One region of the Streptomyces sp. NPDC029041 genome, then DNA from elsewhere that is predicted to be linked to it. Evidence: riboswitches for the same ligand, from Rfam matches in the RefSeq annotation. Region 1 holds a riboswitch; each other region holds the start of a gene.
The links. Region 1 has a riboswitch for cobalamin ahead of AB0F04_RS36550 (ABC transporter substrate-binding protein). Riboswitches for the same ligand answer to the same signal wherever they lie in the genome.
Positions count from the first base shown of each region.

Region 1 (7,567 bases):
ACTGTGTCATACAGAATATTGGACGGAATGTGTCGGACCTCGACCTGCTGACCCAGTCCCTGGCGCGGAGCGTCAAGCACTGGCGCGCGGTGCGCGGCTTCACCCTGGACGTGCTCGCGGCCCGGGCGGGTGTCAGCCGCGGCATGCTCATCCAGATCGAGCAGGCCCGTACCAACCCCAGCCTCGGCACCGTCGTCAAGATCGGCGACGCCCTCGGTGTCAGCATCACCACGCTGCTCGACTACGAGCAGGGCCCGAACGTCCGCATCGTCCCGGCCGAGCAGGCCGTACGGCTGTGGCACACCGACGCGGGCAGCTACAACCGGCTCCTCGCGGGCACCGAGGCACCGGGCCCGCTGGAGATGTGGGACTGGCGGCTCATGCCCGGCGAGAGCAGCCCGTCGGACCCGCACCCCGCCGGCACGACCGAACTGCTGCACGTCACGGCGGGCGAACTGACCCTCACCGTCGACGGCGTCGAGCACCGCGTGCCCGCGGGCGCCAGCGTCCACTTCGAGGCGAACGTCCCGCACACCTACGGCAACACCGGCGACGCCCCCATGGAGATGGTCATGGCCGTCTCGGTGCCACCCGTGACCTGAGCCCGTGACACGGCCGCCGACCTACGCCGCCATGTGGTGGGCCAGCGGGAGGTGGGGGTCGCTCTCGCCCGGCGCCGGCTCCGGGTCCGCGTGCACCAGGGCCGCGGTCAGACGCGGTACGGCGTGCAGCAGCGTGTGCTCGGCGTCCACGGCGATGCGGTGGGCCTCGCGCACCGTGGCCCCGCCGTCCACCACGACCGCCACCTCGGCGCGCAGCCGGTGGCCGATCCAGCGCAGCCGCAGTTCACCCACCCCGCGCACCCCGGGTACCTCGGCCAGGGCCTGCTCGGCCCGGTCCACCAGAGCCGGGTCGACTGCGTCCATCACCCGGCGGAACACCTCGCGGGCGGCGTCCCGCAGCACCAGGACGATCGCCGCCGTGATCACCAGACCGACGATCGGATCGGCCGCCTGCCACCCCAGGGCCGAGCCGCCGGCTCCCAGCAGCACGGCCAGCGAGGTGAAGCCGTCGGTTCGGGCGTGCAGACCGTCGGCGACCAGCGCGGCCGAGCCGATCGAGCGGCCGACGCGGATGCGGTAGCGGGCCACCCACTCGTTTCCGGCGAAGCCGACGACGGCGGCCACGGCGACCGCCGGGACGTGCTCGACTGGGCGCGGATCGAGCAGCCGGTCGACGGCCGTCCAGCCCGCGAAGGCCGCGGACGCCGCGATCGTCAGTACGATCACCAGCCCCGCGAGGTCCTCGGCGCGTCCGTAGCCATAGGTGAAGCGGCGCGTGGCCGCGCGCCGGCCCAGCACGAAGGCGATGCCGAGCGGGACGGCGGTCAGCGCGTCCGCGGTGTTGTGCACCGTGTCCCCGAGCAGGGCCACCGATCCCGAGACGGCCACGACGACCGCTTGGGCCAGCGCCGTCACGCCGAGCACGGCGAGCGAGACCCACAGCGCACGCATCCCGCGTGCCGAGGACTCCAGGGCGGAGTCGACCTTGTCGGCGGTTTCGTGGGAGTGCGGGGCGAGGAGGTGGGCCATCCGGTGGCGCAGCCCGTGCCGGGAACCGTGCTCGTGCCCATGGTCGTGCCCATGCTCGTGCTGGTGAGAGTGGGCGTGCTCGTGCCGTTCGCTCACGTGGATCCCCTTCCGGTGTGCGCGGGAGTGGACGTACCCGTGCCGTGCCGCCATTATGTGCGTATGAGCGCACGCATGCACCTGTCATCTGCACACGATGCGCATCCGCGCAGCCCGGGCGAGGAGCAGCTCGCCCTCGCCGCGGAGCTCCTCGCCCTGCTGGGGGACCGGACCCGGCTCGCCCTGCTGCACGCGCTGACCGGGGGAGAGGCCGACGTCACGACGCTCACAGAGGCGTGCGGGGCGGCGAGGCCGGCCGTCAGCCAGCACCTGGCGCGACTGCGTCTGGCGGGCCTGGTGACCACGCGAAAGGAGGGTCGCCGGGTGATCTACTCGCTGCGCGACGGCCACCTGCGCAGGCTGGTCGACGAGGCACTGAACGTGGCCGACCACCGGCTCAGCGACCGCCCCCTGCACGACTGAGCGCGGCTCGCTCGGCAGCGCGCCGCACCCTCGACGGGCACGGCTCGCTCCGCGCCGCGGTCCTGGCGAGTACGCGCGCTTAGCGGCGCAGTCCTGACGAGCACGGCTCGCTCCGCGCCGCGGTCCCGGCGAGTACGCGCGCTCCGCGGCGCAGTACCGGCCGGCGCGGCTCGCTCCGTGGCGCGGTCCCGGCCGGCGCGGCTCGCTCCGTGGCGCGGTCCCGGCCGGCGCGGCTCGCTCCGCACCGCGGTCCCGGTCGGCGCGGCTCGCTCCGCGGCTGTTGCCGACGCGACGGTCCGCTCAGTGACGCGCCGCCGTCCCGAGGTACTGCTCGGCGAAGGCGGCCGCCGCGGTGGGAGAGGTGAACAGGCGGCGCAGCCGGGCGAGTGCGGTGCCCGCGCGGAACGCGTCGCCCGTGGCCGTGCCGTGGAACACCTCGGACAGCCACTGCGAGAACTCCTGGTAGTCCCACACGCGCCGCAGGCACGCCTGCTCGTAACCGGCCAGAGCGCTGACGTCACCCGTGGTCAGCCGGGCCACCAAGGCGTCGCCCAGTAGAAAGGCGTCGTGCAGGGCGAGGTTCATGCCCTTGGCGGCGATGGGGGCGACCAGATGGGCCGCGTCACCGGCGAGGTGGAGCCGGCCGTGCACCATCGGCTCGACCACGTAGTCGTGCATGTCCAGCACGCGCTTCTCGATCAGCCGCCCCTCGGTCAGCGGGGGCACGCCGGACGCCCCGAGCCGCCGGCGGAGCTCCGACCAGACACGCTCGTGCGGCCAGTTCTCCGGAGCGTCGCCCGGCGGGCACTGGAGGTAGTAGCGGGTCACCTCCGGGCTGCGGGGCATCTGGCCGGCGAACCCGCGCGGGTGGCAGCCGAACAGCACGCAGTCGGCGGACGGCGGCGCCTCGGCGAGCAGGGCGAGCCAGCCGACGCGGTAGTCGTGCCGCGCGATCCGGACCCGCTCGGGAGGGAGCGAGGCCCGGGTCGCTCCGCGTGCCCCGTCGCACCCGGCGACGAAGTCGCAGTGCACCAGCCGGCGTTCACCCGTCTCGGGGCAGGTGTACGACACCGACGGCCGGTCGCTGTAGACGTCGTGCAGCTCCACGTCCCGGACGCCGAAGCGGATCTCGCCGCCGCGGACGTCGGCGTACTCGCGCACCAGGTCCGTCACCAGCAACGGCTGCGGGTAGACGAAGTGGTGACTGCCGGTCAGCTCGCCGTAGGGGAACCGGTAGCGCTCCCCGTCGAAGCGGAACTCGCACGCGGTGTGCAGTTCCGCCCGGTCCAGCAGATCACGGGCGAGGCCCCGCTTCTCCAGGCCCCGGACGGCCCACTCCTCGATCACCCCGGCGCGGGGCCGCTGTTCGACGAACTCACGGGTCTCCGCCTCCAGCACCAGACAGCCGACGGACGCGGCCCGCAGGATGTTGCCGACGGTCAGACCCGCCGGACCGGCGCCCACGACAACGACTGGGAAGCGTTGCGGGGCGCCGGAGTCGAGGGGCTCGGGGGCTTGGGGCGGCATCCGCACATTATGAAGGTCTGTCTCAGTGGACCGGCACCTCCGTGACCGCAACCTCTTCGATGCTCCGCTCGATCTCCCCGGACAGGGAGGCCGAGGCCCGGGCCCAGTAGTAGATCGCCAGCGAGAACACCGCGACGACCAGGATGTCCCACCACAGTCCGAGGTGTCCCTGGCCGCCGAATCCGCCCTGCCAGGAGATGACGCCCATGCCGAGCAGGTAGACGGGCAGCCACTGGGCGGCCTTCCAGTCGAGCCGGGGAGCGTCGGGCAGGCCCTTGCGCGTGGCGTACCAGGCGTAGCCGCCGAGCAGGACGTAACCGAGGACGATGGCCACGCCGAGCCGCCACAGGGTGTCCCACGTGGACCAGTAGATGATGAGGTTGGCCACCACGAACGACAGCGGAGAGAGGACCTTCCCGCCGGGCAGGCGGTAGGGGCGCTCCCGGTGCGGCAGCCGGTCCGCGAAGACGCCGTAGGCCAGCGGGGCGCCCGCGTACATCAGCACGCTCGCCGAGGTGATGAAGCTGACCAGCTGCTGCCAGCTCGGGAACGGCAGGAAGCAGACCACGCCCGTCACGAAGGACACGATCAGCCCGAACCACGGCACGCCGCGCGCGTCGGTGCGGACGAAGATCTTCGGCGCGTAGCCGTTGCGGGCCAGCCCGTAGGAGACGCGGGACGTGGCCGTCGTGTAGATCAGGCCGGTGCCGCCCGGGGAGACCACCGCGTCCAGGTAGAGCACCACGCTCAGCCAGCCGAGGCCCAGCAGGGTCGCGAGCCCCGCCCACGGGCCGCTGATGCCCGGGTAGTCGAGCTTGGTCCAGCCGTGCACGAACGAGCCCAGCGGCAGGGCGGCGATGAAGACGACCTGGAGCAGGACGTAGATGGCCGCTCCGATGGCGACCGAACCGATCGTCGCGCGCGGCAGGTCCCGCTGCGGGTCGCGGCTCTCGCCCGCCAGCTGGATCGCCTGCTCGAAGCCCAGCAGGGCGAAGATGATGCCGCTGGAACTGACGGCGCTCAGCACACCGTGGGCACCGAACGGCGCGAAGCCGTGCTCGGTGAAGTTGCCCGGGTGGAAGTTGCCCGCCGCGATGATGAAGATCGCCGCCAGCGGTACGGCCACCTTCCACCAGGTGGCGGCGCTGTTGGTGTGCGCCAGGATCCGCACCCCGAGGAAGTTGACGACGACGAACACGGCCATCAGGACGACCGCGACGACGAAGCCGCTCGTCGTCAGCGTTCCGTCCTTCGGGTGCTGCAAGCCCTGCGCCCAGTGCCAGTGCCCGGCGTAGCCGATCATGGCCTCGACCTCGATCGGTGCCACCGTCGCGGCCTGGAGCCAGGAGAACCAGCCGAAGGACATGCCGGCCAGTCCGCCGAACGCGTAGTGCGGATAACGGGCGGTACCGCCGGCGACCGGGAACATGCCGCCCAGTTCCGCGTGCACCAGTGCCAGCAGCACGATCGCCACCGCACCGATGAGCCAGGACAGGATCGCCGCGGGGCCGGCCGCCACGACGGCCTTCTCGGCGCCGTACAACCAGCCCGAGCCGATGATGGAGCCGACCGAGGCCCACATGAGCCCGATCAGCCCGACATCCCGGCGCAGGCCGTCTCTTTCCATGAATTCAGGGGCCTCTCATAGACGAACTCGGAGAGTTCAGTGAGCAAGAGGCCTCAGATTAGGAATGGACTACTCGGCGGCAGAAGACGAGTTGTGCAGCCTTGACCGGGCGCGTCAAGCCTTGACCGGCTGCGGGTGTTTCCTGGGAAACGCTTCAGGATTCCTGTACGCGGTGATGAGGCAGCCGTGGGATCTCGATGGCCGGGCAGCGGTCCATCACCATCTCCAGGCCCGCCGCGCGGGTCCGGTCGTACGCCGCCCCGTCGATCACACCGAGCTGGAACCAGACACCCTGCGCGCCCTTGGCGACCGCCTCGTCCGCGACGGCTCCGGCGAGGTCGCTGTTCACGAACACGTCCACGACGTCCACGTCGAAGGGGATGTCCGCCAGGCTCGCGTACCCCTTCTCCCCGTGCACGGTCTCCGCCTTCGGGTGCACCGGAACGACGCGCTTGCCGAAGCGCTGGAGCACGGCGGCGACGCCGTACGCGGCGCGCTGCCGGTTCGACGACAGGCCCACCACGGCCCAGGTGTCGCCGAGCTCGGTGAGGATCCTGCGGACCGTTGCCTCGTCGCCGTACACCGGCGGCCTCCTCGCAAGTCGTGGACGAGCTGCTCCCCGTTCAACGGCTCCGGGTGCGCGGTGATTCCCGGGACGATCCCCGTGATAGCTTGCCGAAGCCAGTCGAACCCATGTACGTGGGTCAGGGAATCCGGTGCGAATCCGGAACTGACGCGCAGCGGTGAGGGGGACGGGCGGGGCCTCGGCCACTGGACTTCCGCACGGACGTCCGGGAAGGCGCTCCGACCCGGGTGAACCCGAGTCCGAAGACCTGCTGGCGGCCCCCGCGGCCGCACGCGGCGGGGGAGCACCGTACGACCGGGCCCCGCGATCGGGCCCTCGACGACTGAGGACTGGTTCCCGTGCCCCTGGCCCGACCCGCCCGCGCCGCCGTCCTGCTCATCACCGGCTCCCTGCTCCTGACCGGCTGCGGCGGCGGCCCGTCCCCCGACGCGAAGGCCGCCGTCACGCTCACCGACTGCGGGCACGAGGTCCGGGTCGCCGCCCCACCTCGCCGCGCGGTGTCCCTCAACCAGGGCACCACGGAGATCCTGCTCTCCCTCGGTCTCGCCGACCGACTCGCGGGCACGGCCACCTGGACCGACCCCGTGATGAAGGGACTGGAGAAGGCCAACGCCCGGGTGCCGCGCATCGCCGACGACAACCCGTCCTTCGAACGCGTCCTGGACGCCGAGCCCGACTTCGTCACCGCGTCCTTCGTCTCCACCCTCGGCAAGGGGGGCGTCGCCCCCCGCGAGCAGTTCGAGAAACTCGGCGTCCCCACCTACGTCTCCCCGTCCGACTGCGCCGGCAAGGACAACTCGGGCGGCGGCGACGGCGCACGCGACAAGACCCTCGGCATCGGCACCGTCTACGGCGAAGTCCACGACCTCGCGAGCGTGTTCGGCGTGACGAAACGCGGCGACGCACTCGTGGCCTCCCTCCGGCAGCGCATGGCGAAGGCCACGGCGGGCATCGACGCCTCCCACGTCACCCTCCTGTACTGGTTCGCGAACTCCGAGTCGCCCTACATGGCGGGCTGTTGCGGAGCGCCCGGCATCATCACCCGGGCCCTCGGCGCGAAGAACGTCTTCGACGACACCCACGAGGAGTGGCCACAGGTCAACTGGGAGACCGTCGCCGACCGCGACCCCGACGTCCTCGTCATCGGCGACCTGACCCGCAAGTCCCAGACCGCCGAGTCGGCCGCGAAGAAGATCGCTTTCCTGGAGTCCAACCCGGTCACCAGGAACATGGACGCCGTCCGGCACAAGCGGTACGTGCTGCTCAGCGGGCAGGCCATGAACCCGACGATCCGCACCGTCGAGGGCGTGGAACAGGTGGCCGCCGGGCTGCGCAGGTTCGGACTGGTGAAGTGACCGCCCGGGAGCAGGAGCTGCCGGCCGCCGGGCCCGGACCCGGCCGCGGGGCCGGGCTCGCGCTGGGCCTGGCCGGGGCCGTCGCACTCGTGGCCTCCCTCGCCGTGGCCATCACCATCGGCCCCGCCGACCTCGGCGTCGCCGACGTGTGGTCCGTCGTGGCCGCCCATCTCGGCCTCGGCAGCTCCGGGCTGACGCCGATCCGGGACGGGATCGTCTGGCAGCTGCGACTGCCGCGCACCCTGCTCGCCGCCGTGTGCGGGGCCGGACTGGCCGTGTGCGGGGCGGTGATGCAGTCCCTGCTGCGCAACCCGCTCGCCGACCCGTTCGTGCTCGGGGTGTCCTCGGGCGCCTCCACCGG
Region 1 is NZ_JBEZWO010000024.1:2,927-10,493, reverse strand. Features, by position in the region: gene AB0F04_RS36580 (XRE family transcriptional regulator) at 30-602, shown strand; gene AB0F04_RS36575 (cation diffusion facilitator family transporter) at 624-1,688, opposite strand; gene AB0F04_RS36570 (metalloregulator ArsR/SmtB family transcription factor) at 1,752-2,111, shown strand; gene AB0F04_RS36565 (4-hydroxybenzoate 3-monooxygenase) at 2,412-3,638, opposite strand; gene AB0F04_RS36560 (APC family permease) at 3,661-5,265, opposite strand; gene AB0F04_RS36555 (CoA-binding protein) at 5,420-5,848, opposite strand; cobalamin riboswitch at 5,931-6,121, shown strand; gene AB0F04_RS36550 (ABC transporter substrate-binding protein) at 6,190-7,206, shown strand; gene AB0F04_RS36545 (iron chelate uptake ABC transporter family permease subunit) at 7,269-7,567, shown strand, end outside.

Region 2 (7,567 bases), on a different contig from region 1:
ACCACCACGGCGATGCCGCCGATCAGGCCCAGGGACGGCCCGTCGTCCGAGGGGGAGTTCTGCTCCACAGCCGGCTTGCGCTCTCGCTGCTGCTGGGAGACCTGTTCGCCGCAGCCCTTCCGCGGATAGCCCGAGATCGCGCACAGCAGGGCGTTGGTGTCGTAGCGCAGCGGCTCGGCCACCGTGGCAAGGGCCTCGGCCGTCGTCGCGTCGGGGGAGACGCGGGCGCAGGCCGTGCGGGCGGCGGGCGGGGATTCGCCCCCCGGTGCGTCCGACGGTGTGCCGAAGTCGATGACCAGGGCCACCCGTTTCCTGCCGTCCTGCGCGGGCGTCTTCGCGCAGATCGCCGCGAAGCGGGCCGCGCCTCGTGGCCGGGCCGCGTCCGCGGAGTCCTCGCTCACCGCGAAGCGGAAGCCCTGGACGTCACCGTCCGAGGGGCGGGCCTGGGACGGGCCCTGGGTGGCGTAGACCCAGTGGCCGGCGTCGCGCTCCCAGAACGACCAGTACCGGTAACCGGCGGCCTGGGCCTGGCCCGCCCCCGCGCACAGCAGGAGCGAGGCCAGGAGAAGCAGAAGGACCCGGCGCGTCACAGCTGCTGCTTCTTGCGGCCGGTGAACAGGAAGCCGATGCCGATGCCGGCGACCAGGCAGACGCCGACGTACCACCAGACCCCGAAGAAGCCGGAGCCGGAGTCCTCCTTCTCGTCCGAGGCCTTGGTTCCGGTCTTCCCGGCGGTCTGCGGGGCCGGGCCCGTCGCGCCCAGCTGCTTGACGAGGTCGGCGCCGCCGAAGTCGCGCGGGTTCGTGCCCGTGGCGTGGGCGGCGAGGATCAGCTGGGCGTAGGCGGCCGGACCGCTCCGGGCGGCCCAGGACGCGGAGTTCTTCTCCAGCCAGCGCACGGACTTCTCCGCCTGGGAGGCGTTCCCCTGCGCGGCGAGCGCGACGACCGCGTCGGCGGTGTTGCCGTAGTCGGGCTGGGGCTCGGCACCGGCCAGGGCGGACATGAGGTGGTTGCCGTCCTCGGCGAGAGCGGCGGTGAGGTAGCCCGCGCCGTTCGCCGCCGCCTGCTGCGGCGTCGTGGCCTTCTCGCAGGTCGCCTCGGACTTCCTGCCGGGCTCGACGACCATGCCCTTGCCCAGGGCGCCGAGCACACCGGCGGCCGTGGCGTCCGCGTTGGCGGCGAGCCCGCCCTTCTTGTCCGGCTGGAACGCGAAGGCCCCGCCGCCGTCCCCGCCGCAGGGCAGGGCGAGCTTCAGCAGCGCGTCGTAGGGCGACTTGCCGTCCTTCTCGACCCGGCCGGGCTTCTCGCCCGCGGCGGCGAGCGCGCCGATGACGACCGACGTCGAGTTGGTGTCGCTGGCCCCGCCGGGCGAGTAGCCCCAGCCGCCGTCCTCGTTCTGCACGGACTTCAGCCAGCCGACGGCCTTGCGGGTGGTGCCGTCGTGCCCGCCGAGCGCGGCCAGGGCCTGCACGGCGGCGGACGTGGCGTTGGTGTCGAGCATCGTCTTGGCGTCGCACGCGGTGGTGGGGTCGGGCCGGTAGGAGGCGAAGCCGCCGTCGGCGCACTGCTGGCGCACCAGCCACCGCACGGACTTCTCCGCCGGCTTCACGCCCACCGTGTCCTGAGCGAGCAGGGCGAGCGACTGCCGCCACACACCGTCGTACTTCGGGTCGGTCGAGCCGTACAGGGCGGAGGGGAACGCCTGGGAGGACGACGGGGACGGGTCGGCGGCGGCCGGGGTGGCGGCGCCGATCACGGCGACGGCGGCCAGGACCGCGGCGCTGCGGCGGACGTTCATGATCGGCGGGTGCCTCTCCCTGCTGGGGAGCCGGGCAGCGCGGGACACCCCCGGGCGGCTCGGCTCCGTATACCTCGACGGTGCCGCGCACCGGCGGGCTGCCGGGCACGCGAGCCGGTCACGAACCGTACGCGGCGATCCGGCTCCCGCCTGTGCGCGGCGGTCACGGTTGCGAGTCAGCGCCGGAATTGCACCGGCTTCCCCCCGTACGGTGTGATGACGACCCGCTTACTGTACCCGCACGTAGGAAACGGGTTGAGGGGGTGCCGGGTGGGCCGGAAAGCTTCGCCCCATGCCGACCACACCTCCACCGGGAAAGCTGCTCGGCTCGGGGCGTCGTGCCGATGTGTACGAGATCGACGAGGCGTGGGTGCTGCGCCATGAGCGCGACGGCGGGGGTGACGCGGCCACCGAGGGCGCGGTGATGGAGCATGTGCGCGCCCACGGGTATCCGGTGCCGCGTGTGCGCCCGGCCGGTTCGCGCTCCGACCTGATGATGGAGCGGCTCTCCGGCCCGACGATGCTCCAGGCCTGCCTGGCGGGCACCTTCGACCTGACCGAGGCGGGCTCCCTCCTCGCCCGGCTGCTGCGCGACCTCCACGCCGTCCCCGCCCCGTGCTCCACCGACCCGGCCGTCAGCGTCCTCCACCTGGACCTGCACCCGGAGAACGTGATCCTCACCGCCGACGGCCCCCGGGTCATCGACTGGTCTGATGCGGCGGAGGGGGACCCTGGGCTGGACTGGGCGACGACCGCGGTGATCCTCGCGCAGGCCGCCGTCGCCGGAGACCTCCTTTCCGCACCCGCCGACGTCATGCTGACCGCCCTCCTCGCCGGTCCGTCCCCGCTCACCCGCCCCTTCCTGACCAAGGCCCTGTGCCGCCGGGGCGCGAGTCCGGTGATGAGTCGGCGGGAGGTCGAACTGCTGGGATGCGCCGAGGAGTTGATCCTCTCTCGGGGGTGGAGGGGCTAACGTGGGGCTCCCCGACCACACACGCAGGAGCGTCCATGACCGACCAGGCGGAGACCCCCGAGCAGGAGCCGTTCCCCAAGATCGACACCTCGGTGCCGCACTCGGCCCGGATCTGGAACTACTGGCTGGGCGGCAAGGACAACTACGAAGTCGACCGGGTCGCCGGTGACGCGTTCCGCGAGGTGTTCCCCGGGATCGAGACCGGGGCCCGCGCCGCCCGCTACTTCCTCGCCCGTGCCGTGCGCCACCTCGCCGCCGAAGAGGGCATCCGCCAGTTCCTGGACATCGGCACCGGCCTGCCCAACGTGGACAACACCCACCAGATCGCCCAGCGGGTGGCGCCGGAGAGCCGGATCGTCTACGTGGACAACGACCCGCTGGTGCTGGCCCACGCCCGTGCCCTGCTCACCAGCACACCGGAAGGCGTCACCAACTACGTGGACGCCGACCTGCGCGAGCCCGGCACGATCGTCCGGGAAGCCGCGAGGACACTCGACTTCGACCGGCCCGTCGCCCTCATGCTGATGGGCATCCTGGGCCACATCGAGGACCACGACGAGGCCCGCTCGATCGTCCGGCGGCTGGTGGACGCGCTGCCCCCAGGCAGCTACCTCGTGCAGTACGACTCCACCGACACCAGCGAGGACTACGTCCGGGCCATCCAGACGTACAACGACGGCGGTTCGATCCCGTACATCCTGCGCAGCCCCGAGCAGATCGCGCGCTACTTCGACGGCCTGGAGCTGCTCGATCCGGGTGTGGCGTCCTGCTCGCGCTGGCGTCCCGACGCGGCGGCCCTGGGCCTCCCGGCCGAAGTCCACCAGTACGGCGGCGTCGCCCGCAAGAACTGAGCCGTCAGGTCTCCTGAAGGATGCGGTGCAGGAGGGTCGGAGTCTCGTCGGGCGACTCGGCTTCGACCACCAGCCGGTTCATCGCGTCCCAGTAGCACTCGATCTCGGCCGGCCGGTCCGGATAGAGGGCCCCGGTGAGCTGCTCCAGGTGGACCACGTCGGGCAACTGCCCACCGGGCAGCCGCAAAATGGTGACCGAACCGCACTCCGCGGCGTGCGCGCCGGCGCTGAACGGCAGGATCTGCACCGTGACGTTCGGCAGCCGGCAGCTGTCGATGAGGTGCCTCAGCTGCTCGCGCATCACACGGACGCCGCCCACGGGGCGGCGCAGCGCCGCCTCGTCGATCACGGCCCACAGCCGGGTCGCCGGCTGCCGGTGCAGGATCCGCCGGCGTGCCATCCGCAGCGCCACCCGGCGGTCGGTCTCCGCCGCGCCGGCGTCCGGGTGCGCGAGCCGGACGGCGGCCCGCGCGTAGTCGGCGGTCTGCAGCAGACCGGGAACACGCTGGACCCGGTAGCAGCGGATGACGCTCGCCGCCTGCTCGGCCCCGAGGTAGGTCTGCGTCCAGGCGGGCACGACATCGCTGTAGGACCGCCACCAGGCGGGGGTGTTGGCCTGCTCGGCCAGCGCCAGCAGGGTGGCGCGCTCGGCCTCGTCCGTGACGCCGTAGAGCGTCAGCAGGTCAGCCACGTCGCGCAGTTTGAAGCCGTGGCGGCCCGCCTCCATCCGGCTGATCTTGGACGAGGAGGCGCGGATGACATGCCCCGCGTCCGCCCGCCCGATGCCCCGCTCCTCCCGCAGCCCGCGCAGCCGGGCCCCCAGGGCCAGCCGCGGCACCATGGGCCCGGCGCACCCGCTGTCCAGGGACCCGCTGCCGGTCGTCGTGCGTGCGGCTTCGTCGGTGCCCATGGGCGTCTCTCCCGGTGCGAGCGTTGCTTCCGACCATCCTAGGGGGCGTCCGGCGGCATCAAGGGCCTTGTGGGGCAGGCGGGTTCGGGTGCGGCGCGGGTCCGCCGAAGGGAAGGTGGAGGGGGCGTGAGGCGAGCAGCCGGGACCCGTCGCCGACCCGGCGGAACGTGTCCTCGTAGTGCCCGATCCGGACCGGCGGCCCGGCCGGGACGACACCGCCCCCGCAGCCGTCGACGCGGTACGTCGTGAAGCAGGAGACCGCCCCGGCGGTGTCCGGCGATGTCACCGTGCTCGCCCCGCCCCCTGCTTGCGCGGCCTTCACACCGCCACGTACGTCACCGGCTCGCTCCCGGGTACCGCCTCCGCCCGCCCCAGCTTCACCAGCCGCCGCAGATGCGCCTCTGCTTCCGAGACGGCGATGGTGCGGGAGCCGTAGGGGATCTGGTCCCAGGGGCGGTTCCACTCCATGCGCTCGGCGAGCTGCCAGGGGGTGAGGGGCTCGGCGAGCAGCGCCAGCAGGTCCGTCAGGCGGGACTCGTGGTGGGTGAGCAACTCTCGTACGCGCCCGGTGGCGTCGGAGAACGGGTGCTGGTGGGCCGGGAGGATCTCGGCGGGGGTGAGGCGGCCGACGCGTTCCAGGGAGTCGAGGTAGTCGCCCAGGGGGTCGGTGATGGTGGCGTCGTCCGGGTCCTCGTAGAGGCCGATGTGCGGGGTGATCCCGGGCAGCAGGTGGTCTCCGGAGAACAGGCGTCCGCGGCCGGGGAGTTGCCCCGGGTGGGTCTCCTCCAGGTGGAGGCAGACATGGCCGGGCGTGTGCCCCGGGGTCCAGATCGCGCGCAGCCGGCGGCCGGGGAGGTCGAGGAGTTCGCCGGGGACGATGTCGCGGTCGGGCAGGGCGGGGGAGAGGCCGGGCAGGGCACGGGGGCGGGCCCGGCGCAGGGGCGCGAGGTGCTCCTCGGGCGCACCGGCCGCGGCGAGTTTGGCCGCCATGTACGCGTACCAGCGCTCGGGACGCGCCTCCCGGGTCCGCCGTACGACCGCGGTGTCCGCCGCGTGCATCGCGATCCAGGCGCCCGACGCCCGCCGGACCCGGCCGGAAAGGCCGTGGTGGTCGGGGTGGTGGTGGGTGACGACCACGCCGTGGATCTCGGCGGCCGAGGTGCCGCAGGCCGTGAGGCCCCGCGCGAGGGTGTCCCAGGACTCCGGGTCGTCCCAGCCGGTGTCGATCAGCACCGGGCCGCGGTCGGTGTCGACGACGTACACCAGCGTGTGACCGAGCGGGTTGTCCGGGATCGGGACCCGGAGCGACCGGACGCCTCCGCCGTGGTCGGTCACCTGTGTCATGGGGTCCCCCGTCGCCGGCTCCCCGTCACTATAACTAGAACGGGTTCCAGCGAGGAGTCTCCGTGTGGTGCGCGGTCCGTGGACTCCTCGGGGCGGGGCTGGTATCAGTGGGCGTATCTGATGAACCGTCAGAGAACGCTCCCGGGGAGGCAGTCGGCCATGACCGAGCTCGTGGAACACGGACAGCTGTTCATCGGCGGGGAGTTGACCGACCCCCTGGGCCAGGACGTCATCGAGGTGGTCTCGCCGCACACCGAGGAGGTCATCGGACGCGTCCCGCACGCCTCGGCGGCGGATGTGGACCGGGCCGTGGCGGCGGCCCGGCGGGCGTTCGACGAGGGGCCATGGCCGCGCATGAGCCTCGCCGAGCGCATCGAGGTCGTCGGCCGGATCAAGGACGCCGTCACCGCGAGGCACGACGAGATCGCCCGCGTGATCTCCGCCCAGAACGGCTCGCCCTACTCCTGGAGCGTCCTCGCCCAGGCCCTCGGCGCCGTGATGGTGTGGGACTCGGCGATCACCGTCGCCCGGAACTTCACTCACGAGGAGCGGCGCGACGGGGTGCTCGGCAAGATCCTCGTACGGCGCGAACCCGTCGGGGTCGTGGCCGCCGTGGTCCCCTGGAACGTCCCGCAGTTCATCGCCGCCGCCAAGCTCGCCCCCGCGCTGCTCACCGGCTGCACGGTCGTGCTCAAGCCCTCGCCCGAGTCACCGCTCGACGCCTATCTGCTCGGCGAGATCGCCCGCGAGGCCGGGCTGCCGGAGGGCGTGCTGTCGATCCTGCCCGCCGACCGGGAGGTCAGCGAGTACCTGGTCGGGCACCCCGGCATCGACAAGGTGTCCTTCACCGGGTCGGTCGCGGCCGGCAAGCGCGTGATGGAGGTCGCCGCCCGCAACCTCACCCGCGTCACGCTCGAACTCGGCGGAAAGTCCGCGGCCGTCGTCCTGCCCGACGCGGACGTCGAGACGGCCGTGGCGGGCATCGCCCCCGCGGCCTGGATGAACAACGGCCAGGCCTGCGTCGCCCAGACCCGCATCCTCCTGCCGCGCTCCCGCTACGACGAGTTCGCCGGCGCCCTCGCCGCCGCGGCCGGCGCCCTGACGGTCGGCGACCCGCTGGACCCGGCCACCCAGGTGGGCCCGCTGGTGGCCCGGCGCCAGCAGCAGCGCAACCTCGACTACATCCGCATCGGCCAGGAGGAGGGCGCAAAGATCCTCACCGGCGGCGGACGCCCGGCCGGCCTGGACCGCGGCTGGTACGTCGAACCGACCCTCTTCGGCGACGTCGACAACTCCATGCGCATCGCCCGCGAGGAGATCTTCGGCCCGGTCATCTGCCTGCTGCCCTACGACGACGAGTCCGACGCCGTGAAGATCGCCAACGACTCCGACTACGGGCTGAGCGGCAGCGTCTGGACGGCGGACGTCGAGCACGGCATCGACATCGCCCGGCAGGTCCGCACGGGCACGTACTCCGTCAACACCTTCAGCCTGGACATGCTCGGCCCCTTCGGCGGCTACAAGAACTCGGGGCTGGGGCGGGAGTTCGGGCCCGAGGGGTACGGCGAGTACCTGGAGCACAAGATGATCCACCTCCCGGCGCAGGCCTAGCGATGGGCGACCGCTGGCACATCGAGGTCGACCGCTCGCTGTGCATCGGCTCCGCGCAGTGCCTCCACCGCGCGCCGGAC
Region 2 is NZ_JBEZWO010000003.1:663,143-670,709, reverse strand. Features, by position in the region: gene AB0F04_RS10255 (SCO2322 family protein) at 1-590, opposite strand, end outside; gene AB0F04_RS10250 (prenyltransferase/squalene oxidase repeat-containing protein) at 587-1,798, opposite strand; cobalamin riboswitch at 1,911-2,045, opposite strand; gene AB0F04_RS10245 (phosphotransferase) at 2,091-2,771, shown strand; gene AB0F04_RS10240 (SAM-dependent methyltransferase) at 2,807-3,622, shown strand; gene AB0F04_RS10235 (helix-turn-helix transcriptional regulator) at 3,627-4,532, opposite strand; partial or broken gene AB0F04_RS10230 (nuclear transport factor 2 family protein) at 4,591-4,821, opposite strand; gene AB0F04_RS10225 (MBL fold metallo-hydrolase) at 4,851-5,876, opposite strand; gene AB0F04_RS10220 (aldehyde dehydrogenase) at 6,036-7,487, shown strand; gene AB0F04_RS10215 (ferredoxin) at 7,490-7,567, shown strand, end outside.
Region 2: linked by a shared signal. The riboswitch ahead of AB0F04_RS10250 (prenyltransferase/squalene oxidase repeat-containing protein) and the one ahead of AB0F04_RS36550 (ABC transporter substrate-binding protein) in region 1 are both predicted to bind cobalamin.

Region 3 (7,567 bases), on a different contig from region 1:
GCGGCGTCCTTGGCGAACAGTTCGTCCATCCCGATCACGTACAGGTGCTCGATGCCCAGGGCGTCGAGACGGCTGAGGCAGTGCAGGGCGACGCGCCACAGTGCCTCCGCGACCAGCAGGACCGCGGCGAAGCCGAGCACGTACGGCAGCGCCGAGCCGGCCGTGACGTCCTTGTTCCCGGCGATGTCCGCGACGAGCTTGGCGACGATCAGCGGCGCGACGTAGTTGATTCCGATGTTGCCCAGCGCCGAGAGCAGCATCGTGGGTGCCGTCCACCGGCGCAGCCGGGACAGCTCCCGTCCGTAATAGCGAAGTGCGAGAAGCACCGAGCGCCTGCCCGGTAATGCCCTGTGTGTTTCCGGCGTTTCCATCCCACCCCTGTGTCGTTCTGTGGCCGTCCGCCGCGCCGCGCGTGCGGGCAGGGGCCATCGCCGCAACGGATGTGTGAGGTATCGGGTCGAGTCCGGAAGTGTCCCGCGATGCCGGCCGCGCAGTCCAAGCGTTTTCCGGCCGGGCGGAGGTGTGCGGGGAGCGCCAGGAGGCGCGGCGGCCGGGAGCCCGTACGCCGGGGCGAGGCAGCAGAGCCCTCCGGGACGAGGGGGCCGCCGCCTGCCGGGAAGCACCTCAAGCCGGTGTCCGTCCTCCCCGCCCTCCCGTACGGCTCATGACGCGGCGCTGGAGTCCGGGCGCAGGGTGAAGACCTGGTCGAGACCGACGAGGGTGAGGACGCGCAGCAGGTTCGCCGGTACGGCGGCCAGGGCGATGTCGGCGTGGGCGGCCAGGGCGTGCTGGCGGGCGGCGAGCAGGGCGGTGATGCCCGAGGAGTCGCAGAACGAGAGGCCCGACAGGTCCAGGACCAGGCACTGCCCCGGCGACAGGGGCAGCTGGTCGAGCCATCCGCGCAGCACGGGGGCCTGGTCGAAGTCCAGGTCGCCGGCCACGAACAGAACCGGTCCCTTGGTGGTGTCGAGCTGTCTGATGGTGAGCGCGTTCATGAGGTGTGACTCGTTGCCGGGGCCGATGCGGAAGGGGTGGCGGGAACGCCGAGGGCGAGCAGAGCGGTGTCGTCGTCGAGCCCGTCGCCGAAGCTCTCGAGCAGCCCGGTGAGGGCGGTGATCACCGCGTGCGGTGCTGCGGGAGCGTGCTCGGTGGCGAAGGCGCGCAGGGCGTCCTCGCCGTACAGGTCGTCGCGGCCGGGACCGGTGCGGGCCTCGGTGAGGCCGTCGGTGTACAGCACGAGCGTGTCACCGGGCGCCAGGACGGTCTCGGCCGTGCCGATCGGCGCGCCGGGGACGACGCCGATGAGCAGGCCGCCGGGGGTGGGCAGGAACTCGGCTCGGCCGTCCGCCCGCAGGACGAGGGCCGGTGGGTGGCCGCCGGAGGCGAGGCGCACCAGGGCGCTGCCGTGTTCACCGCCCGGCTCGACCGTCCCGACGATGCAGGTGCAGTACCGGGGGTTGCCGTCGCCGGTGTACCGCTCGTGCAGGACGGCGTTCAGCGTGCTCAGCGCCGAGGCCGGATCCGGGTCGTGGTGGGCGGCGGCACGCAGGGTGTAGCGGGTCAGCGAGGTGAGGGACGCGGCCTCGGGGCCCTTGCCGCACACGTCGCCGAGGAAGAACGCCCACCGGCCGCCGGCCACGGGGAACAGGTCGTAGAAGTCGCCGCCGAGCTGGTCCGGGGACGCCGTGTGGTAGTGCACGGACGTCTCCAGGCCCGGCACGGCGGGCAGCGAATCCGGCACGAGGGAGCGCTGCAGGACGGCGAGGGCGTGGGCCAGCCTGGCCCGGTCGGCCTCGGCCTGTCGGCGGGCCTCGTCCGCCTCGGCGCGGGCCCGCTCGGCATCCTGGCGCCGGCGCAGGAGCTCCTTCTCGTAGGCGCGGCGGTCCGAGGCGTCGAAGACGGTGATCCGGTTCAGCAGGGGTTCGCCCTCGGTGCCGCACTTGACCACGGCGGAGACCAGCACCGGCAGCGGGCCGCCCTCCTGGCGCCGCATGTCCAGGGCTATGCCCCGCACCTCGCCCTGCATGCGCAGCAGCGGAGCGAAGTGCGTCTCGTGGTACAGCTTCCCGCCGACGGTGAGCAGGTCCGCGAAGCGCTTGCGGCCCGCGACGGCCCCACGGTCCAGGCCGAGCCAGTCCAGCAGCGTCGTGTTGATCTTGGCGATGGTGCCGTCCATCATCGTGGACAGGTAGCCGCAGGGGGCGGACTCGTACAAATCCTCCGCGCTGTCCTCCAGCAGCGCGGTGAACGCCGCCGCCGTGCTCGCCTCGTCCCCCGTCCCGGTGGGCTCCGGCACGCCGCCCGTGCGGCACATCACTTCCGGGACTCGAGGAAGTCGAGGATCGCCGCCGTGGTGGCCTGCGGTGCGCTGAGCTGCGGGCAGTGCCCGGTGGCGTCGAGCGTGACCAGTCGGGAGGCGGGGATCGCCGCGTGCACCCAGGCGCCGACCTCGCGGGGCGCGATGGCGTCCTGCTCGCACTCCAGTACGAGGGTGGGTACGGACACGCCCTTCAGGTCCTCGCGGCTGTCGGTGAGGAAGGTCGTGCGGGCGAAGACCCTGGCGATGTCGGGGTCGGTGGCGCAGAAGCTGTTGGTGAGTTCCTGGCCCAGCTCCGGACGGTCCGGGTTGCCCATGATCACCGGAGCCATGGCGGACGACCAGCCCAGGTAGTTCGCCTCCAGGGAGGCGAGCAGCTCGTCGATGTCCTCCGTGCTGAAGCCGCCGCGGTAGCCCTCGTCGTCGATGTAGCAGGGCGAGGGGGTCACCATCACGAGCGCCCCGATCCGCTCCGGCGCGGCCTGCGCCGCCAGTACGCCGACCATGGCACTGACCGAGTGCCCGACGAAGACCGCGTGCCGCAGGTCCAGCTCCTCGCAGACGTCGACCACGTCAGCGGCGTAGCCCTGGAGCGAGGAGTACCGCTCCTCGCTCCAGGCCGCGAGGTCCGAGCCGCCGGAGCCGACGTAGTCGAACAGCACCACCCGGTAGCGCTCGGCAAGCGCCGGCACCACCAGCCGCCACATGTTCTGGTCGCAGCCGAACCCGTGGGCCAGGAGCAGCACCGGCGCGCCGTCGGGCCCGGGGATGACGTTGACGTTGTTCCTGCGGCGGATGTCCATGGCGGCCATGGTCGCACCCGGGCCGCAGCGGTCCGACGGCGGCCCCGCGGGCCACGGTTTCGCGCCCGCGAAGTCAGCCCAGGTACAGGGGCACCCTGGAGGCCAGATCGCCGAGCCCGGCCTGCTCCGCCTCGGTCGGCGCACGCCGCCCGGTGCCGATCAGCAGTGCGTCCACATCGGTGCAGGCGGACGGGAACGGGCTCCCCGCGATCCGCTCCAGCATGTCCCGGGACCGGGCGAGCCCCTCCGCGGGCGGGGGCTTCGCGCCCGGGAGGTGGGCGACCAGGTCGAGGTGGTGCAGCGTCCACTCCATGACATAGGCGGAGAGGAAGTCGCCCACGGTGAGGATCTCGTCACGGGTGCCGACCCGGCCGGCCGGATCGGCGAGCAGGGCCGCGCGCCCGGCGGCGGAGCCCACGTCGTCCAGATGGAACTTCAGCAGGCCCGGATCCTCGTACGCGGCGGCCAGCCGGACGGTCAGGGCGTCGAGCGGGTCGTCGCCGGTCGGCGGCGTGTCCGAGACGTCCCAGTAGGTCAGCGCGTCACGGGTCGGTTCGCGGTCGGCGGGGGTGGCCAGGGTGATCAGGACGTCCTGGGCGTCCACGATCAGATGGCACACCAGGTCCCGTACCAGCCAGCCCGTACAGCCGGAGGGCCGCCCGAAGTCCTCGTCGGAGAGAGCGGCCACCGCCGCGCGCAGCGCCGTCCAGGTGCGGGAGAACAGATCCACCCCGGCAACGTAGTGCCGCGCGGCGGCGCCGGACAAGCGCGTTTCGGCCGGCCCGGCCCACCGCCGGGAGGGCCCTCACCCTCCGGGCGCCCCCAGCCGCCCTCCCACGAGCCCGGCGAGCTCGTCCGGTGTACGCGGACCCGGCTCCGTTTCCGTCACCAGGCCCTGGAACCGCAGGAGTTCCGTCACCGCCGCACCCCACGGCAGACGCAGCCCCGCCTCGCGCAGGAGATCCGTGCGGCCCAGTGCCGTGGCCGCGGGCCCGGTGCGGACACCGGACGGCGTGAGGAGCGCGGCGTCGTCGGCCCAGCGCAGGGCGAGATCGACGTCGTGGGTGGCCATCACCACCGTGGTGCCGGCGGCACGGAGCCCGTCGAGAGTGGTGAGGAGCCGCTCCTGGCCGTCGGGGTCGAGTCCGGCCGTGGGCTCGTCCAGGACGAGGACGCGCGGCCGCATGGCGACCGCACCCGCGATGGCCGTGCGTTTGCGCTGTCCGTAGGAGAGCAGATGGGTCGGCCGGTCGGCCAGGGCCGTGATGTCCAGGGCCGCCAGCGCCTCCGCCACCCGCGCCCGTACCTGCGTGTCGTCCAGACCGAGGTTCAGCGGCCCGAACGACACGTCCTGCTCGACGGACGCCGCGAACAACTGGTCGTCGGGGTCCTGCACCACCAGCTGCACGGTCGTCCGCAGCCGGGTCAGCCCCTTGCGGTCGTACGCCACCGGCTGGCCCTCGACCGTCAGCCGCCCCTCGTGCGGCTTCAGGCCGCCGCTGAGCAGCCGCATCAGTGTGGTCTTGCCGCTGCCGTTGCGGCCGAGCAGCGCCAGCGCCCGCCCCTCGCGGATCTCGAAGTCGAGGCCACTGAGCACGGTCGGGCCGTCCTCGTAGGCGAAGGACGCGCCCCGCAGGGCGACGAGGGCGGGCTCGCTCATGTCAGCGGCCTTTCCAGTGCGAAGGTGAGGACGGCCAGCGCGACGAGCAGCGCGCAACTGGCCGCCGTGAAGCGGACGGAGACCCGGGCCTCGGGCACCAGGACCCGCAGGGTGCCGTCGTAGCCGCGCCCGGCGAGCCCGGCCTGGAGCCGGCCGGCCCGGTCGAAGGCCCGGACGAACGCGGTGGCGCCGAGCCCGGCCAGGGAACGCCACTGAGCGCCCCGGCTGGTGTGCCCGAGCCGGGCCGCCTGGGCCTCCCGGATGCGCCGCATGGAGTCCAGCAGCAGGAAGCTCATCCGGTACGTCACGAGCGCGACGTCGACGACCGCAGCCGGGATCCGGGCCCGGACCAGTCGGGGCAGCAGGTCGGACATGGGCGTGGTGAAGGCGAACAGCAGCACGCCCAGGGAGGCCGCAGAGGTCCGCAGCAGCAACTCCGCGGCCCGCACCGGCCCGTCGCCGGCGAGGGAGACGAACCCCTTCGGCCCGCCCACCTGGACGAGCAGCGTGAGCGCGCCGGTGACGCAGAAGCCCAGCGGCACCCGGTAGGCCCGCCACAGCCGCCGCCCGGGCACACCGGCCGGACCCAGCAGCACCAGCAGGGCCGTCAGGAGCACCAGGGCCGCGCCCGGCCAGGGCGGCAGGGAGATCGCGAGCACGGTGAGACCGAGCCCGAGCACGGCCTTGTCCACGGGATGGCGGCGGCGCCAGCGACTGCTGTGCGCCGCCGCGTCGATCGGCAGCACCCGGGCTCAGTCCCGTTCCTCGGCGGACGTCCCGCGGGTGTCGGAGAGCGCGCTGTCGGCCTCCCGTTCCAGCGCCCGCCGCTCACCCTGCCGGCGTCCCCGGCGCAGGCCGAAGTAGTAGGCGAGGACCCCGGCGCCGAGGGCCGCCTGGAGGGAGAACAGTGCCGACTCGATCTCGCCGGACGGCGGTTCGTACAGCGGCGAGAACCACGGCTCGTAGTCGGGCTTCAGCTCGGTGATCGCCGTCTCGGCCTCGCCGTCGGCCCCCGCGAACGGCTCCTTCTTGTGGTCGCCGAGACCGAGCGCCAGGGGCAGCACCGCGAGCGCGACCACGGCGAGCAGCAGCACCAGGTTGATCTTCGTGTTGCGGTTCATCGGGCCACCGCCTCGGACTCGGCCGGGGCCTGCTTCTTGGCGAGGAGGACACCCAGCCGGGTCAGTTCGCCCTTGCTGGACTGCACCAGCAGCCGCATCACGAGCACGGTCAGCAGGCCCTCGCTCACCGCGAGCGGGATCTGGGTGACGGCGAAGATGGAGCCGAACTTGCCGAGCGCGCCCGGGAATCCGCTGCTCGGGTCGGGGAACGCGAGGGCCAGCTGCACGCTGGTGACGCAGTAGGTCGACAGGTCGGCGACGAACGCGCCGGAGAAGACCGCCACCATCAGCGGCGCGTTGGAGCGCCGCAGCAGCTTGTAGACGGCGTATCCGGCCCAGGGGCCGACGATCGCCATGGAGAAGACGTTGGCCCCGAGCGTGGTCAGGCCGCCGTGCGCGAGCAGCAGTGCCTGGAACAGCAGGGTGATGGTGCCCAGCACCGCCATGATGGGCGGCCGGAACAGGACGGCTCCCAGGCCCGTGCCGGTGGGGTGCGAACAACTGCCGGTCACGGACGGCAGTTTCAGAGCGGACAGGACGAACGTGAAGGCACCGGACGCCCCGAGGAGCAAGGTGCTCTCGGGGTGCTCGCGCACCTCACGGGTGAGCGACCGGACCCCGTGGACGACGAACGGCGCCGACGCGACGCCCCAGGCGACCGCGTGCGCCGGAGGAAGGAAACCCTCGGCTATGTGCATGGCTCAGCAGACCCTCTCCAGCACCTCGTGGATGGTTGACGCGCCTTGGCCGGTCTCCTGGCTGACGGGTACCACCGCCCGGACTCCGCCTTCCCGGGTCGCAAGGACCCAGTGGCTGCCCGTGAGGGCCGGAGCCGGACTTCCCGATTCACAGTGGCGAGGGCCGCACCGGCATCACACCGGATTTCCCGTTCACCAAGGCCTGGTGACAATAAGGCCGGGATAAGGGCGATGACAAGCCACCCAAGGGGCGCGCGAGGGGGCGCCCGTTCGCACACCGGCGCATCCTCCGGCTGGTCCACGCGCTCCGCGCGGGGTCTCTCCGCGCGATGTCCGGGCCGTGTCAGTCCTCGCCCCCGTCGTCCCCGCCGTCGTCGCCCGCCCCGTCGTCCCCGGCCGGGCCCGGCTTCTCCGGATCCGGCTGCTGCGGGCCGCCGTCGCCCACTTCCTCCGTCGGGGTCGCGGCGGTCGGCGCGGGCGCGGGAGGGGTCGGCGAAGGAGGCGGCGTGGACGGAGTGAGATCCCCCACGGTGCCGGTGGCGGGCGTGTCGGCCGCTGCCGGGCCGGCCGCCGGGTCGGCCTGCGGACCGGAGGAGCCGGGCGTGGCGGAGTCGGCGGACGGCGCGGCGGCGGGGCTGCTCGCACTCGGGGACGCGTCGGGTTCCGTGCCCTCCGTGGTCGTGTCGGGCGTGAACCAGCGCATGCCGATGAGCATCGCGGCGATGAAGAGTGCCGCGGCGGCTGCCGTCGCGGCCAGCTTCGACCGGTTGCCGTGACCGCCGCGTCCGCGCGAGCGGCCCGAACGCCCCGACTGGGCCGCCCGGGCGGCGGCGCGGTGGCCCGTGGTGGCCGGCAGCGCGTACGTGGTCGGGCTGCCGGTCTCGGCGGTCGCGTACGGTCCCGGCCCGGCGGGCATCGCCGCGGAGGCGGTGTTCGGCCGCGGCGGCGGCGAGACCTCCGGCAGCGGC
Region 3 is NZ_JBEZWO010000007.1:72,619-80,185, forward strand. Features, by position in the region: gene AB0F04_RS18965 (ABC transporter ATP-binding protein) at 1-371, opposite strand, end outside; gene AB0F04_RS18970 (STAS domain-containing protein) at 663-995, opposite strand; gene AB0F04_RS18975 (SpoIIE family protein phosphatase) at 992-2,314, opposite strand; gene AB0F04_RS18980 (alpha/beta hydrolase) at 2,314-3,120, opposite strand; gene AB0F04_RS18985 (maleylpyruvate isomerase N-terminal domain-containing protein) at 3,194-3,850, opposite strand; gene AB0F04_RS18990 (ATP-binding cassette domain-containing protein) at 3,926-4,780, opposite strand; gene cbiQ (cobalt ECF transporter T component CbiQ) at 4,777-5,526, opposite strand; gene AB0F04_RS19000 (energy-coupling factor ABC transporter substrate-binding protein) at 5,533-5,901, opposite strand; gene AB0F04_RS19005 (energy-coupling factor ABC transporter permease) at 5,898-6,599, opposite strand; cobalamin riboswitch at 6,629-6,814, opposite strand; gene AB0F04_RS19010 (serine/threonine-protein kinase) at 6,943-7,567, opposite strand, start outside.
Region 3: linked by a shared signal. The riboswitch ahead of AB0F04_RS19005 (energy-coupling factor ABC transporter permease) and the one ahead of AB0F04_RS36550 (ABC transporter substrate-binding protein) in region 1 are both predicted to bind cobalamin.